One region of the Flavobacterium davisii genome, then DNA from elsewhere that is predicted to be linked to it. Evidence: riboswitches for the same ligand, from Rfam matches in the RefSeq annotation. Region 1 holds a riboswitch; the other holds the start of a gene.
The links. A riboswitch is a leader RNA that binds a small molecule or an ion and turns the genes downstream of it on or off. The one in region 1 is predicted to bind cobalamin.

Region 1 (7,825 bases):
AATGATATTTGGTTACATTATTTAGGAAAGAACAAACTAAATAAAAACCTTTCTTTAACACTTGAAGGATCTTTGATATTTGCAAATGGTTTTGATCAAAAACAACAGTATTTCATCCGTCCATCGGTAGATTATCAGTTTACAAAAGAAATGAGTGCTAGTGTAGGTTATACACACCATGAATTTTTTGTCTACGGAGATGTTCCTTTAAATAGAGTAGTAACACCAGAAGATAATGTTTGGATTCAAGGTGTTTATAGTTGCGCTAAAGATAATTTTAGATTTACCCATCGTTTACGTGATGAAAGCCGTTGGGTAGGAGTTGCTACTAAAAATGAAGCAGGAGATTTTGCTATAACGAGCAGAGATTATAGAAATCGTTTACGATACATGTATTTAGTAAATTATACCTTAACTAAAAAAGAAGATAAACCTCAATTGTTTGCTTTTTTAGGTGACGAAATATTTATGAATATAGGAGTAAAAGCAGCAAAAACATTTGTACAACAAAATAGAGTAATTGCAGGTTTAGGATATAATTTAAACCCTCAACATCAAATTCAATTAAGTTACATTCATCAAAATTTATGGAATGTACCCAACACCATACAAGAAAATAATCCCACGCTAAGGATTTCTTATATAACGAACTTAGATTGGTCAAAGAAAAAATAATTTTAAAAGTTTTATAATAAGATCTTTGTTTTAAGTAATAAAAAAGCTGCAACATAATAGTTGTGGCTTTTTTTATTCAAATTTGTTCAAAACAGATTAAGTATTACAAATTGATTATGGATAAACATATTAGGTTGAGCTTAAAAAAATCCTTGTATTTTTATCCTCTTTCCCCTTTTCATCCTCATTACAAAGTATAACGCATAATTTGATATGAAATAAATCTAATATCATATACTGAACTTTGAAATATCTAGAGATTATGAATCTTTGTGTTGAGAAATTTTTAATAAAAGAATCTGTTTGTGTGTGTTTTTTTTATTTTTTTCAAAAGATGTACTAAATTTGCCCGTGAATTTATGGTGCTCGACTTTTGTGTAAAGTCAGCTTAAAAGGGAATCAGAGTGAGATTATAGAAGTATTATTTGAAGATTAACAGAAAAGGAATCATATTCCTGAAGTCTAATCTCTAAAATAAAAAATCAAAGATCAAAACCTGAGCTGTACCCGCAACTGTAAGCTATTAAGCTTGTAAGAATCTACAACCACTGTTGATAATTTAATACGGGAAGGTTAATTACAAGACGCAAGCCAGGAGACCTGCCTAAGTTTATTTTATTAACAAACTTTCGGGAAAAAAAGTTTGGGAATGGGTAAATTCTGTCTTTTTTTCCGCATTTAAAGAATTAAAATGAAAAAAAACATTTTATTAGCAAGCGTTTTAACGTGTATGTATGGTGGTACTGCTTTTGCACAAAAGCAAGAATCAAAAAAAATAGAAGAAATAGTCGTATCAGAGACTAAATTTCAGCAAAACAAAACAAAAACAGGAAGAACGATTGAAAAAATTACATCAAAAGATTTAGAACAAAGAAAAGGACAAAGTGTTGCTACCATATTAAGCCAGTTAGCCGGATTTGAAGTTGTAGGAAATCAGAGTGGAGTAGGTAAAAATTTAGAATTGTTCGTTAGGGGAGGAACCACAAAACAAGTTTTAATCCTAATAGATGGCAATCCCGTAGTAGACGCATCCAGTATTTCAACAACGTATGATTTACGATTATTACCAGTAGAACAAGTTGAAAGCATAGAAGTACTTAAAGGAGCTTCCTCTGTATTATACGGTGCTAATGCAGCCACAGCAGTTATTAATATTACATTAAAAAAAGCAACTGACAAAGGAGTTATAGGAACAGCTTATTTTAATGTAGGAACGCAAAACTTAGCAACCACTAAAAAATATAAACCAGAAGAATATAATCAAGGTTTTTCATTGAACGGAACAAAAGGAAAAATGTCTTTTTTAACCGCTCTAAATAGTACAGAAATAACGGGCATTAGTGAAGCAAAAGGAGATAATTTTGAAAAAGACAAATTTTCAAGAGTTAATCTTAATCAGCAATTAGGAGTAGTTATAAATAAAGAAATTAAGCTGAATTTTTTTGCTAACTATGATCGCTTAAGATTTGCCTATGATACAGGTGCCTTTGTAGATAATGAAGTAAATACTTTAATAGGAGAACAGTTTAGAGGAGGCTTTTCTCCTTCAATGAAATATGAAAAAGGAGAGTTGAAAATAAATTCTTCTTTCGGCTTTTATGAACAAAAAAGATTATCAGGAGTTTCATTAAATAATTATACTGAATCTTTTTCTAAATCACGAAATATAAATGTTGACGTTTTTAATAAATACAATATAGGAAACTCTTTAGCTTTTATTACAGGGGTTCAATTTCAATATTTTGATATGCTTCAAGCTACTCCTTATGTTAATATTTATAATCAAGACGCTAAATACACTATGTTAGATCCTTATATTACAGCAGTATTAAATACCAAGTTTGGATTAAATGTAAATGCAGGAGCTCGTTATTTAAAACACAGTGTCTATAAAGATTATATCATCCTTAATATTAATCCAAGCTTTAATTTTGAAAAAATCAATTTAAAATTATATGGATCAATAGGAGGAGCAGTAGTAGCACCAACATTATATCAAGTATATTCTGAGTATGGAAATAAAGATTTAAGCCCACAAGAAAATGCTACTATTGAAACTGGTTTTGAAAAAAGTTTTTTAAATCAAAAATTAAAAATTTCAGCAGTTGGATTTTATAGAGAAGAAAATAATTCAATTGGTTTTAAAAAGAAGGCCTCAAATGTAGGATGGCAATATGAAAATATAGAAGGAATCAATAAGTCAAAAGGGATTGAATCCAATATAATGATAAAACCTATAGAAAAAGTAAGCCTAACAGGTAATTATACTTTTGTAGAAAATGATGAAGCCATTGCAAAATCCGTTGCAAAACATAGAGTAAATGCGGGGGTATCAGTTGAGTTTACGAAATCTATCACATGGGATGCTCAATTCCAGTTTGTAGACTTTAGAAATGTGTCATATTACAACTCCTTTACCTTTAAAGCAACAGATACATCTGTTGCTGCTTATAAATTATTTCACACTAATTTAAAAGTAAAATTATCAAACCATTTGAATGTTTTTGGATCCGTTCAAAACTTATTAAATGAGGAGTTTATAGAAGCAATGGGATATAATACAAGAGGAAGAAACTTTAAAATCGGAATGAATTTTCAGTTTTAATTAAAACGGTCAAGGCTTAAGAAATAATAATATTCATAAGTTCATTACTTCAATAAATAGGAGAAATCACATTATCGTTATTTTGTGATTTCTCCTTACTTTTGAATAAAAAATAATTTTGTAGTTATAGAGCGTTGTTTAATCTATATACATTTCATATTTTAAATCACGTTTAGAAAGATCCATAATTTCATTGCCAATTTTAAATTGAGGTTTTTGAATACCAATTCTATTACCAGATTTAATTAAGCTCATTACCTTAGCTAAATAAGGTTCAGAGCTGTTCCCTAAAATACCTAGATTACTTATGTCTTCCATTAATATATTAGTCGCATCGGGCGTAATACCCGCTTCATAATCTCCAAAACCTACTTTATTAACAATTTTTAAAACAATTAATTGCATAGCATATCTATGCGTTGGATTCAAATTTCGTTTTGTGTAGTCTGGTGAGTCATACATTGTAATAGACCCCACATTTTTGCCTGTAGTAGTAGTCCCTATTTGAATTACCTGAATGTAAGGCTTTAGACAGTTAATGATTAATTCACTAGCAGAGGCGGTATTGCCCGTTGTTAAGATATATACTTTATTTAAATTTAATGAATTAATAGAAGTACCATTTTTTAATTGTGAGGTAAATTTATTTAATAACCTATTAGGATCTATTTTACTATTGATCTTAGAGTTCCATTGTTCTTTAGCAAAAATTTGATCTTCAAATTGTCCTGTAATCATACTGGCTAAACGAGTAGCGGTTGCTACCGATCCTCCTGAATTATAACGTAAATCTAGTACTAAATCAGTTATTCCAGCTGCTTTTAATTTACCAAATGCTTCATTTAATTGCGGTTCATAATATGTATAAAAACCATTATACATTAAATAGCCCACTTTTTTATTTCCTTCCTCTATTATATTGGTAATATAAACAGGATTTTCAGAATACGCCTTTTTAGTTAATGCTACTGTTTTTCCATTAGATGTAATAGCACCTCCATCATACGATGCTAAATTTAAAGTGTAATTTGTTTTAGATAACAATTCACGATAATTACTACGAGTAAGGGGTATATCATTAACGGCATAAAAAAGATCTCCTCGTTTTAGATCTTTTGTACTAGCATCACTATTAGACATGATGTATTTTACCCAGCCAAAAACTTCAGTTTTACTACCATTCTTAGGACTAATCCCATACTCCATACCATTACTATCATTCGTTCCAGAAAGAAGCTGTTCTAATATAGTATAATTAGAAGATATAAAACTAAATTTATCGACGTTTTTTCGATCGTAAATTAAATTTTCAAATAAAGCTTCAGGTTTTGAAAAAGTATTCAAAAAAGAATTAAGATCGTTTTGAGAACCAAAACGATCATCACGCAAATTTGCTACATTTTCTTGATAATAATAATATTTGTTCAAACCCTTCCAAATAAAATTATGAGCATCTAACTCACTATATTGAGGTTGATCATCTAAATCATTACAGCTAAACAGTGTGCCAACTGTTAGAATGATGAAAAGCTGGATTATATTTTTTTTCATTTATAAAAAGATATGATGTAAATTTATGAGCTTAAAATTAGATCAAATGCGTAAAGAAAAAATAAAAAATCGAAATTTATTTTGGTTTTTAACATTTATAGTTGGTTCGGTAGCGTTTGGGAGTTACTATTATTGGTTTAAAACACAGAATATAAAGAAGGAAAAAACTTTCTTAGGAACCTATCAATCCCCTGAAGAAGCTTATAAGGAAACACAAAAAGCCTTGTATTTGATGTCAATTCAATTGAACTCTGGCATGAAAAATGCTCAGAGATTAAAAGAACATAAGCAAACTATTCAAAAAAAATAAAGCAATAAAAATGAAAAAAATAATAATGTTCCTTTTAGGAATGCTTTCGTCTTATGTGAGTATAGCGCAAACCCCTTTTGATAGATTTGAAGGCAATAGCAATGTCTCTTCTGTTGTTGTAAATGACAAGATGTTTGAGTTAATGAGTAAAGTCAAGATGGAAACAAAAGAAGATCAAGCTTATTTAAATTTAATTAAAAAATTAGATTATTTAAAAGTATTCAAAACAACGCATCCTAAAACAACTTCTGATATGCGTACTAGTGTAGATCAATATGGAGATAAATTAGAAGAGTTGATACGTATAAATGAAAATGGGAGAAATGCCAAAATATATGCCAAAATGATTTCAGGAAGTACCAATGTGTCAGAGTTATTACTTTTTATGGAAGGAAAAGAAACCGTTTTGATGTTTTTAACGGGAAATTTTTCATTAAGTGAAATTTCGCTTTTAACTAAACGAATGAATTTACCAGGAGGTGAAGAATTGAATAAAGCTACTAAGAAATAAAAAGAGGTTGCCCAAAAAGAAATATCATAATATTAGTAGCCTTTTTTCTGTGGAAAAATAAAATCCAGCATCATGTAATTTTTATCGTCTGAATAAAAAATCAGTCTACTTTTGGTTGAAGTATGGTTTGGACAACCACTTTTTTTAAGAATCGTATTTTTGAATTATCTTTTGTAATACATAATAATAGAAGCTTTTTCAAGAGTATTACCATTTAAGTAATAACCCACTAGTGCAGGACTAGCATTTTTGTCTAAACCTAATTTATCTGTTTTTAATGCGTAAACAGTAATAGTGTATTTATGAAAACCATGACCTTCAGGAGGACAAGGACCTCCGTAACCAGATTTTCCAAAATCAGTAATACTCTGTATTGTACCAGTAGGCATTAAGTTTTTAGTAACATCTCCAGCTCCCGTTTTTAATTCTTTAGTCGTAGCAGGAATGTCAAACGCAAGCCAATGCCACCATCCACTTCCTGTAGGTGCATTTTCATCGTGTATTGTAATGGCAAAGCTTTTAGTGTCCTTTGGTGCATTTTCCCAAAATAATTGAGGAGACATATTTTCGCCTGTACAACCAAAACCATTAAAAACTTGTTTCATAGTTGCTTGACCACCTAAATCATTACTTTTTAAAGTAAAAGTTTGTGCACTTGCTGTAAAAACTGAAATAAAAGCAAGTAGAGTTAAAATTCTTTTCATTTTTAGACTATTTTATAATGCAAATTTATAACGAAGTTGGGTACTATCATTACGCTAAAAGTTCAAAAAGATGTTTTGTTAGTTCATTTTAATCCAGATTCCGCGTTAGAATTTTATTACGAATAAAAGGAAATATTGAAGTAATAGATTCCGTATTAAGTTGTTGAAATTAATGCGTCTATATTTCCTGTGAAAAATGGGTGTGCTTATTTTCTTAGTTCTTCTCACCTTCATTACAAAGTCTATCGTGTAATCCAGATTTAATCTTTAAAATTTTTAGGTGATACACCATAATATTTTTTGAACTCATTGCTAAATGCCGATAAATTTTCATAGCCTAATTCATGGTAAATGTCAGAAGGCCTTTTGTTTAGAATTAATTCGTTACGTGCTTTTTCCATTCTTTTTGAAATAAAGTACTTTTTTGGAGAAATTTGATAAATTTCTGCAAACTTTCTTTTAAAACTAGAAATACTCATATTAGATAAAAAAGCAAGTTCCTCAACAGTTAAATGATTATTCTCATACTGCTGAACAATATCTTTTATTGATTTATTTTTATTGCGACTTAATGTGTTTTGGAAAAAATTAATAATTCGGTCAGATTCTTTATGTAATAAATATAATAGAATTTCTTCCAGTTTTATATAGGTAAGGAGGGATGATTGATTAAAATCATTTTTTAATAAAAGAACTGATTTTTCAAATAAACTAACATAAGGATCTTTGTGAAGATCTAGTACCGTTTGGCTTAAATCATTTGTTTTTTTTAAATGAATTTGTTTTTTTGATAAAAAATCATTTAAAAAATGATCAGAAAAGAAAAAAAGAATACTATTATACCCCGATTCTCCTATCAGACGTTCCGTCATTAAACTATTTCCAGATTGCAACAAAAAAAATTGATTGTTTTGTATAGAAATGTTGTTTTGATTACTAATGACTTCCTTATGGCCACTTAATAAAAGACAAAGAACATTATGGGTAAAGGTAACAGGTATGTTTTTGCTGGATTGTTGCGCATTATAAAAATAAACGGCACAGTCAAAATGGTTATCCTGAAAAAGATCAAAGGGTAAATTAACGGGTTGTGTATTCATTAAGTAGCATTTGATAATAAGAATCTAAATGAAAAACGACAATTAAAGGAGTTAATTGTCGTTCGTATTATTTTTATTTCTTTAAGTAGTTGGTGAATTTTTTGCCGTATTTAGAATTGGCTACATCTGGTGACATCTTTTTTTGTATTTCTACTAAAAATTTGGGCTGCATATCATAAATATCCGTAAGAGCTATATAGGGAGCAATTTCATGATCCGCATGGGTAAGTGCAAAATTAGCAGAATATAAATATTTCCTTTTTAATAGTTGGTCTTGCTTGTTTTGATTATCTGATGCGCTATAGTTTTTATTGCCTTTATTACCCAATATTTTAGCTTGGAGTAATTGAAGTTGTTGTTCGTTAAATT
Region 2 (7,825 bases), 420 kb from region 1:
TTTTATAGTTCTTTAAAAAAGGGTTGCTTTTATTGGTATTTTCATCCGTATAAATAGTTTTTTCGTAATTAGATTGAGACGTTTCGCCGATTGATAAAATTCGACTTATATCAATAAATTGAGCTAAGTGTTTTGCCGCATTTTCAATTATTAATTCATAATCATTTTCAGGAGATATGAACAGTCCCAGATGACGTGAAGGAATGTTTATTTCAGGATTAGAAGGGAGATAGCCTAACGCATCAATTCCTACATCATTGCAAGCATCCTTTAGGAACGAATAATGACTTTCAGTATTAACAAAATTAAAGATAACACCTGCAATTTTTATATTTGGGTTAAAATTTTTAAGTCCAAATAATAATGGTGCTATGCTGTAAGCCATAGATTTAGCATTAACAACTAAAATGACGGGTATATCTAATAAAATAGCAATTTCAGCACTACTTCCTTGCATGCGGTTTGCTCCATCAAAAAGCCCCATTACACCCTCTATAATAGAAATATCCGCTTCCTGACTATATTTGTGATACAATGTTTTGACATGATGTTCATTCATCATATAAGTATCTAAATTAATGCTTGGCTGACCTGCGGCTTTCGTATGATGTTTAGTATCAATATAATCAGGACCGCATTTAAACGCTTGTACATTATATCCTTTATTTTTTAATAATCGTAATAACCCTAGAGTAATGGTTGTCTTTCCAGAGTTACTAGATGGAGCTGCTATGAGAAATTGAGGTTTCATAATTTCAAAGATAAAAATCAATTCCCAATTTTTATCTTTGTAAATCTATAAAGAAAAATAAAATGACAATTAAGATTACTACTTACGCTAAAGTGGGAGAACTCCTTCAAGGGAATTTTGATAAAAATCAACCATTTTTAGTAAGCAATAAGTCTTCTAAACTATTCAAAACAACGACTATTGTAAGTACAGAACCTATTGAAGAAGAAACAAAATTAGGCGCTAAATCTGCAAAAGCATTAGAATTATTTCATTCACTCATAAAAAAAAAAGGAAATACACCTGTTGATACAATTTATTTTAAGCAAGAAAGAAATTTTAAAATAGGAAAAGGTTTGTCTTCTAGTTCTACAGATATATTGGGAATTTTATTAGCTTTAAATGAATTATATAAAACGCAATATTCAAATCATTTTCTTTATAAAATAGCTTCTAAAATAGATCCTACAGATCCTTGTTTAGATTTAAATTCTTTATTATTTAATCAAAAAACAGGAGAAATATTAGATACTTTAGCCTCTATTCCTTATGCTATGTTATATTTTGATTCAGATCCAGATCGAAATATTGATACAATTAAAACATCCCAAGACCGAAAATATTCTAAAAATCAAATAGAAGAATTTCAAAATATTTATTTGACTTTAAAAAAGAGTGCTAAAAACAAAGATTACTCAACCTTTTTTAAATGTATTACAAAAAGTGCTATTATTAACCAGTCTGTAATACCCAAAAAAAAATTTAGTTTGTTACATGATTTTGCTATAGAAAATAATTGTGGTTTATTTGTTGCTCATAGTGGAACATTTATGGGGTTAATTATAGATCCCTATCGTTTAAAATCAATTGAATTAAAAGTTAAAGATTTAGTTGCAAAATATTGGAAAACAACCCTCTATATTGAATGAATTTTATGCAGAAATTAAAACCTATAATGTTTGTTGGTACAGCCTCTGATGTAGGTAAAAGTATTATTAATACAGGATTTTGCCGTATTTTTAAACAAGATGGCTACACTCCAGCTCCTTTTAAATCACAAAACATGTCACTCAACAGTTTTGCTACACCAGAAGGACTTGAAATAGGTCGTGCTCAGGCAGTTCAAGCAGAGGCATGTGGCATTGATTGTAATACAGACATGAATCCTATTTTATTAAAACCTACTAATGATAAAAGCTCACAAGTTGTTTTAAATGGAAAACCACTAGGAAATCAATCCGCTTTTGATTACTTCATGGGAAATGATAAACAAGAATTATTAAAAGAAGCACAAGCGGCTTATGAACGATTATCAGAAAAATACAATCCTATAGTACTTGAAGGGGCTGGAAGTATTTCAGAGCTAAACCTAAAACATCGAGATATAACGAATATGCGGATGGCAAAATACGCAAATGCGTCTACTTTTTTAATTGCAGATATTGATAGAGGAGGAGTATTTGCCAGCGTTTATGGAAGTGTTGCCTTATTAACAGCTGAGGAAAAAGCTTTACTAAAAGGAATTATTATTAATAAATTTAGAGGCGATTCACGTCTTTTTGAAGAGGGTAAAAAAATAATAGAAGATCTTTGTGGTATTCCTGTCGTAGGAATAGTACCTTATAGAAAAGATATTTACATAGAAGAAGAAGATTCTGTTAGTCTTCAAAATAAACCTTCTTTAGTTAAAGAAAATAAAATAAATATTGCTGTTATTTTACTGAATAAACTGTCTAATTATACTGATTTTAATGTCCTAGAACATCATGAAAATGTAAATTTATTTTATAGTAAAATACCTTCAGAAATAGAAAAAGCAGATATTATAATTATTCCAGGGAGCAAAAATACTATTTCAGATTTAATTGATATAAAAAATAATGGCGTTGCAAAAGCCATTATAAATAGCTATAAAAATAATAAAATTGTGATAGGGATTTGCGGTGGTTATCAAATGATGGGACAAACAATAGAAGATCCTAATCATATTGAAGGTACAATAGAATGTATGGCAGGTTTAGGAATACTTCCTATAGAAACAATTCTTACACAAGAAAAAACAACTCGGCAAGTGCAATTTCAGTTTAAAGAATACCAAGAAATATGCAAAGGTTATGAAATACACATGGGGGTTTCCACAGTAGAAAATACAAAATCACCTTTAAACACTTTTGATAATAAAACAAATGATGGCTATTACCTATCAGATAAATGTTGGGGAACCTATATTCATGGCATATTGGATAATGATATTGTAATTAATGATTTACTTTTACAAACAAAAAAAGATTTAACAACTACTATATTTGATTATAAATCTTTTAAAGAAGAACAATATGATTTGTTAGCACAACATTTGAGAGATCATATAGACATTCATTATATTTATAAAGTTCTTAAAGAAAAAGAAGCATGATTTTAGGACACGGAGACGATGGTTATTTATATAAAGGAAAGATTAAAGTAAATTTTAGCTCCAATGTTTTTTATGAAGATCCTCCTAAAGGATTAAAAGAACATCTTTTTCAACATTGGGATAAAATTACAAGTTATCCTGAAGCCAATGCAGAATCATTACAAAAGGAATTAGCGAGTTGGCACCAATTAAAACCAAATCAACTATTAGTAACGAATGGTGCTACCGAAGCATTTTATTTGATTGCACACTTTTTACAAAAAAAATCAGCCACCATCATTATACCATCATTTGCAGAATATAATGACGCTTGTTCTAGCTATGACATAACATTAGATTATATAAAATGGTCAGATGTACACGAAAAATATCATTTTTCTACACAAGCTGTTTTTTTAGGTAATCCAAATAACCCAACAGGATTTATTTTTGAAAAAAAAATACTTCATTCTCTTTTAGAAAATAATCCCAAAGTCTTGTTTGTAATAGATGAAGCTTATGTAGACTTTACAAAAAGTAAAATTTCTATGATTGATGAAATTTCTAATTTTTCAAACTTATTGATAGTAAAGTCATTAACTAAAACATATTCTATACCCGGTTTGCGATTAGGCTATATGATGAGTCAAAAACAAAATATTCAAGCAATAGAAACCTTTAAAATGCCTTGGTCTGTAAACACTATGGCAATTGAAGCGGGAAAATATATAGTTAAAAATGCTTCTAATATTGTATTACCTATAGAAAAAATAATAGCAGATACTACTCAATTTGCAAACACCTTACAGCAAATTAAAGATATAGAAGTTTATCCAACAAAAACTAATTTTTTCTTGTGTAAAACAAATATAAAAACAGCTTCAGAACTAAAGGAATATCTTCTAAAGAATCATCAATTACTTATTCGAGATGCCAGTAATTTTAAAGGACTTTCATCACAATATTTTAGATTAGCTACTCAAAAACCACCAGAAAATCAACTTTTAATAAACGCTATTAATCAATGGATCATTCTTTAATTATTTTTTTAGGACCTTTGGTTATAGGTTATTTATTAGATTTATTATTAGGAGATCCTAGATGGTTACCACATCCTATCAGACTTTTTGGTACGACAATTTATTTAGGAGAAAAACTTTTAAATAAAGGAAAATTTCGATTTATAAAAGGAATTTTTCTAACATTTGTATTATGTAGTTTTGTCTTTTTATTTTTTTATTTTTTATCAAATATTTTATTAGAATTTAATCCCATTCTTTATAGTCTATTTGCCTGTCTTTTCATTTTTTATGGCTTGGCTAACAAAAGTTTAATCCAAGAAGGAAAAGAAGTATTTAATACATTAGAAGAAAAAGGAATAGAAGCAGGAAGAAAACGACTATCTTGGATTGTAGGAAGAGATACTACGACACTTTCAGAAAATCAAATAAGAATAGCCGTTTTTGAAACTTTATCTGAAAACTTGAGTGATGGCGTAATTGCACCACTTTTTTATTACGCTATCGGAGGATTACCATTCATGATGACCTATAAAATGATCAATACTTTGGACTCTATGATTGGTTATAAAAGCGATAGGTATTTTTATTTTGGAAAATTTGCGGCTCGATTAGATGATGTAGTAAACTATGTGCCAGCTCGAATTACGGCTTTTTTGATGATTATAATCAGCGGAAAACCTAACTTGTTTTCTTTTGTATTAAAATTTGGAAACCAACACGCAAGCCCTAATTCAGGTTATCCAGAATCAGCTTTAGCAGCTATCATGAATTGTCGTTTTGGAGGACCTAATATATATTATGGAAAACTAGTTGAAAAACCATTTATAGGAATAAATACTCGAATAATTAAGCATTCCGAATTTAAAAAAGTATCCTTTATAAATCATGCCGTTGCATTAATTTCAATTGTAACTATATTATTAATAAAATGTAGTATTTTTTATTTTTTTTAATAATGTATCACGATGATTTAGTTTTTTGTACTTTCGTAACCGCAATGGTTTTGTTTTCAAGAAATGAAAACAAATTAAAAGGGAATCCAGTGTAAATCTGGAACAGTACCCGCTGCTGTAAGTTCTAAAAAAAGATTATAACAATTAGCCACTATTTTCATTTCAAAATAAAAACGGGAAGGCGTTATAATTGGAACAAGTCAGAAGACCTGCCTTTGCATTGATTCGCGGCTTTCGGAGTAAAGGCTAATGAGTGAATATAATGCTTCCTTTATTTCACACGTCCTTTTTCTATGGTCGTTTATAATCAGTTAACGGGATTATTAACGAAAAAAAAATTAAGATGTCAAAGGATCTATCAAAGATTAAAAAAATTATTTATTTATGTAATGGTACTTGTTGTACAGATAATGGAGCAGAAGAAAACATTCAAGTACTTCGAAAAACTCTGACAGAACAAGAATTAAACGATGAAGTTCATACCATTCGAACTAAATGTCAAGGTTTTTGTAAAAAAGGACCTGTTGTAAATATCCAACCCGAAAATACTTGGTATAAGGAAGTAGATATTGAAACTTCAAGAGGAATAGTTACAACTCATATTCTAAAAAATATATTGTTAAAAAAAGACCTATTATTTTCTTCAAATAGTATAATCGAACCTAAAAAAAAGAAAAATAATTTTTTCACAAAACTATTTAATTGGTTTTGTATTTTTTCATTCTTATTCTTTTTTTCTAACATAAAAGCACAAAGTACGATTCATGGTTTTATTTTAGATGCCACAAATCAAACAAAAATTGTAGGAGCAACCATTAAAGTAAAAGAATCAGGAGAAAGTACCGTATCAGAAGAAAATGGCTCATATACATTACAATTTAGTTCAGAGGGATTAAAAACGATTATTATTACTCATATAGGATATGATTCAATTAGTTTAAAAATAAATTTTAAAAAGAACGAACAAAAATTACTAAATGTTTCCTTATTACATAATGTAATGAATCTAGAAGAACTAGTAATTACAACAGCGTTTGCCAAAAAGCAAGAAAATAAAATAGATCAAATTAGTTTACAATTACAACCAATAAAATCAGGACAAGATTTACTGAGAGCAGTTCCTGGATTATTTATTGCACAACATGCAGGTGGAGGAAAAGCAGAACAAATTTTTGTTAGAGGAACAGATAATGATCACGGAACAGATTTTTCTATTCAAATGGATGGAATACCAGCTAATTTGCCTTCTCATGCACATGGACAAGGGTATGCAGATATGCACTTTATGATTCCTGAAACCATAGGAAACGTTCATTTTTTTAAAGGACCTTATGAAGCAAGTCTTGGTGATTTTTCAGTAGCAGGAGCAGCTCAATTTAATTCTAAATATCGTTTAGAAAAAAATAATATTAAACTAGAATCAGGTTTATTTAATACCCAAAGAGTTTTAGCAATGCTTCAAGTGCTAGATCAAAAACATTTAGTTTCTAAGTGGAATGATAATGCTTATTTTGCTTCAGAATACAATTATACAGATGGTTTTTTTGAAAGCAAATTAAAATTTAAAAGATTTAATTTTTTTGGAAGATACAATGCTCAACTTACCAATAAAACAGCCCTTGTATTGTCAGGATCCTATTTTTCAAGTAGCTGGAATGCTTCTGGACAATTACCTTTAAGAGCCATAGAAAAGGGGACTTTATCTAGATATGGTTCTATAGATGATTCTGAAGGAGGAATAGCTTCAAGACTTAATACAAATCTAATATTAGATACAAAGTTAAATGAAACTCAATCTTGGAAAAATCAATTCTATTATTCCAAAAACATATTCGACTTGTTTTCAAATTTCACTTTTTTTATGAACGATCCTATTAACGGAGATGAAATATTACAGTGGGAAAAAAGAGATTTGTTTGGATTAAAAAGTGTTTATAATAGATTAGATAATGTAGGAACAACAAAATTATATTCAGAAGTCGGGTTTGTTACTCGAACCGATATATTAGGATTAGGGAGAGATTATGTCTTAAAAAGAGCGTTTTTGAGCAAAGCAGCAAATGATCATGTAGCAATTACTAATTATAGTTTATATGTAGACGAAGATTGGCAGTTTGCTCCTAAATGGTCACTCAAATTAGGCTTTAGAAATGAGCTTTTCGATTTTTATTTAAAAGACAAAATAAATGATAATAATTCAGGCAAAAAAGCGGTCTACCGTTTTAACCCAAAGGCACAATTATATTTTAATCCTACCTCTAATTTGACAATATTTACAAAATGGGGTATAGGTTTTCATTCCAATTATGCACATACAGCAGTCAGTAAAGATCCCACTGCCAGTAATCCTGTTCCGCAGTCTCAAAGTCTTGATTTAGGCCTTATAATGAAGCTATACAAAAAATCTATTTTCAATTTTACAGCTTGGTGGACTGATAGTGGTTCCGAATTTAAATTTATTTCAGATGATGGAAGCTTTGAAAACTTAGGTTCCAGTAGAAAATACGGGATAGATGCCTCTTTAAAAATCCAATTCACAGATTTTTTATGGGCAGATACGAACTTAAATTACGCATATAGTTTTTTAAAAGAAGCTCCCAAAGAAGAAAATCTGATTCCTTTATATACTAGATGGAACTCAACAGGAGGCTTAACTTTAAAGTTAGAGAATGGTATTAACGCCAGTTTACGCTATCGTTTTATGGGAGAACGTCCTGCTGTTGAA

Region 2: linked by a shared signal. The riboswitch ahead of NAB20_RS12550 (TonB-dependent receptor domain-containing protein) and the one ahead of NAB20_RS14395 (TonB-dependent siderophore receptor) in region 1 are both predicted to bind cobalamin.

Annotation. Positions count from the first base shown of each region.
Region 1 is NZ_CP097869.1:3,353,886-3,361,710, reverse strand. Features, by position in the region: gene NAB20_RS14400 (DUF2490 domain-containing protein) at 1-675, shown strand, start outside; cobalamin riboswitch at 1,019-1,298, shown strand; gene NAB20_RS14395 (TonB-dependent siderophore receptor) at 1,367-3,280, shown strand; gene NAB20_RS14390 (S41 family peptidase) at 3,419-4,831, opposite strand; gene NAB20_RS14385 (hypothetical protein) at 4,857-5,141, shown strand; gene NAB20_RS14380 (DUF4252 domain-containing protein) at 5,152-5,652, shown strand; gene NAB20_RS14375 (YbhB/YbcL family Raf kinase inhibitor-like protein) at 5,817-6,356, opposite strand; gene NAB20_RS14370 (AraC family transcriptional regulator) at 6,617-7,456, opposite strand; gene NAB20_RS14365 (DUF4369 domain-containing protein) at 7,530-7,825, opposite strand, start outside.
Region 2 is NZ_CP097869.1:2,931,069-2,938,893, reverse strand. Features, by position in the region: gene NAB20_RS12575 (cobyrinate a,c-diamide synthase) at 1-751, opposite strand, end outside; gene NAB20_RS12570 (hypothetical protein) at 814-1,659, shown strand; gene NAB20_RS12565 (cobyric acid synthase) at 1,665-3,146, shown strand; gene NAB20_RS12560 (histidinol-phosphate transaminase) at 3,143-4,165, shown strand; gene cbiB (adenosylcobinamide-phosphate synthase CbiB) at 4,150-5,100, shown strand; cobalamin riboswitch at 5,129-5,332, shown strand; gene NAB20_RS12550 (TonB-dependent receptor domain-containing protein) at 5,444-7,825, shown strand, end outside.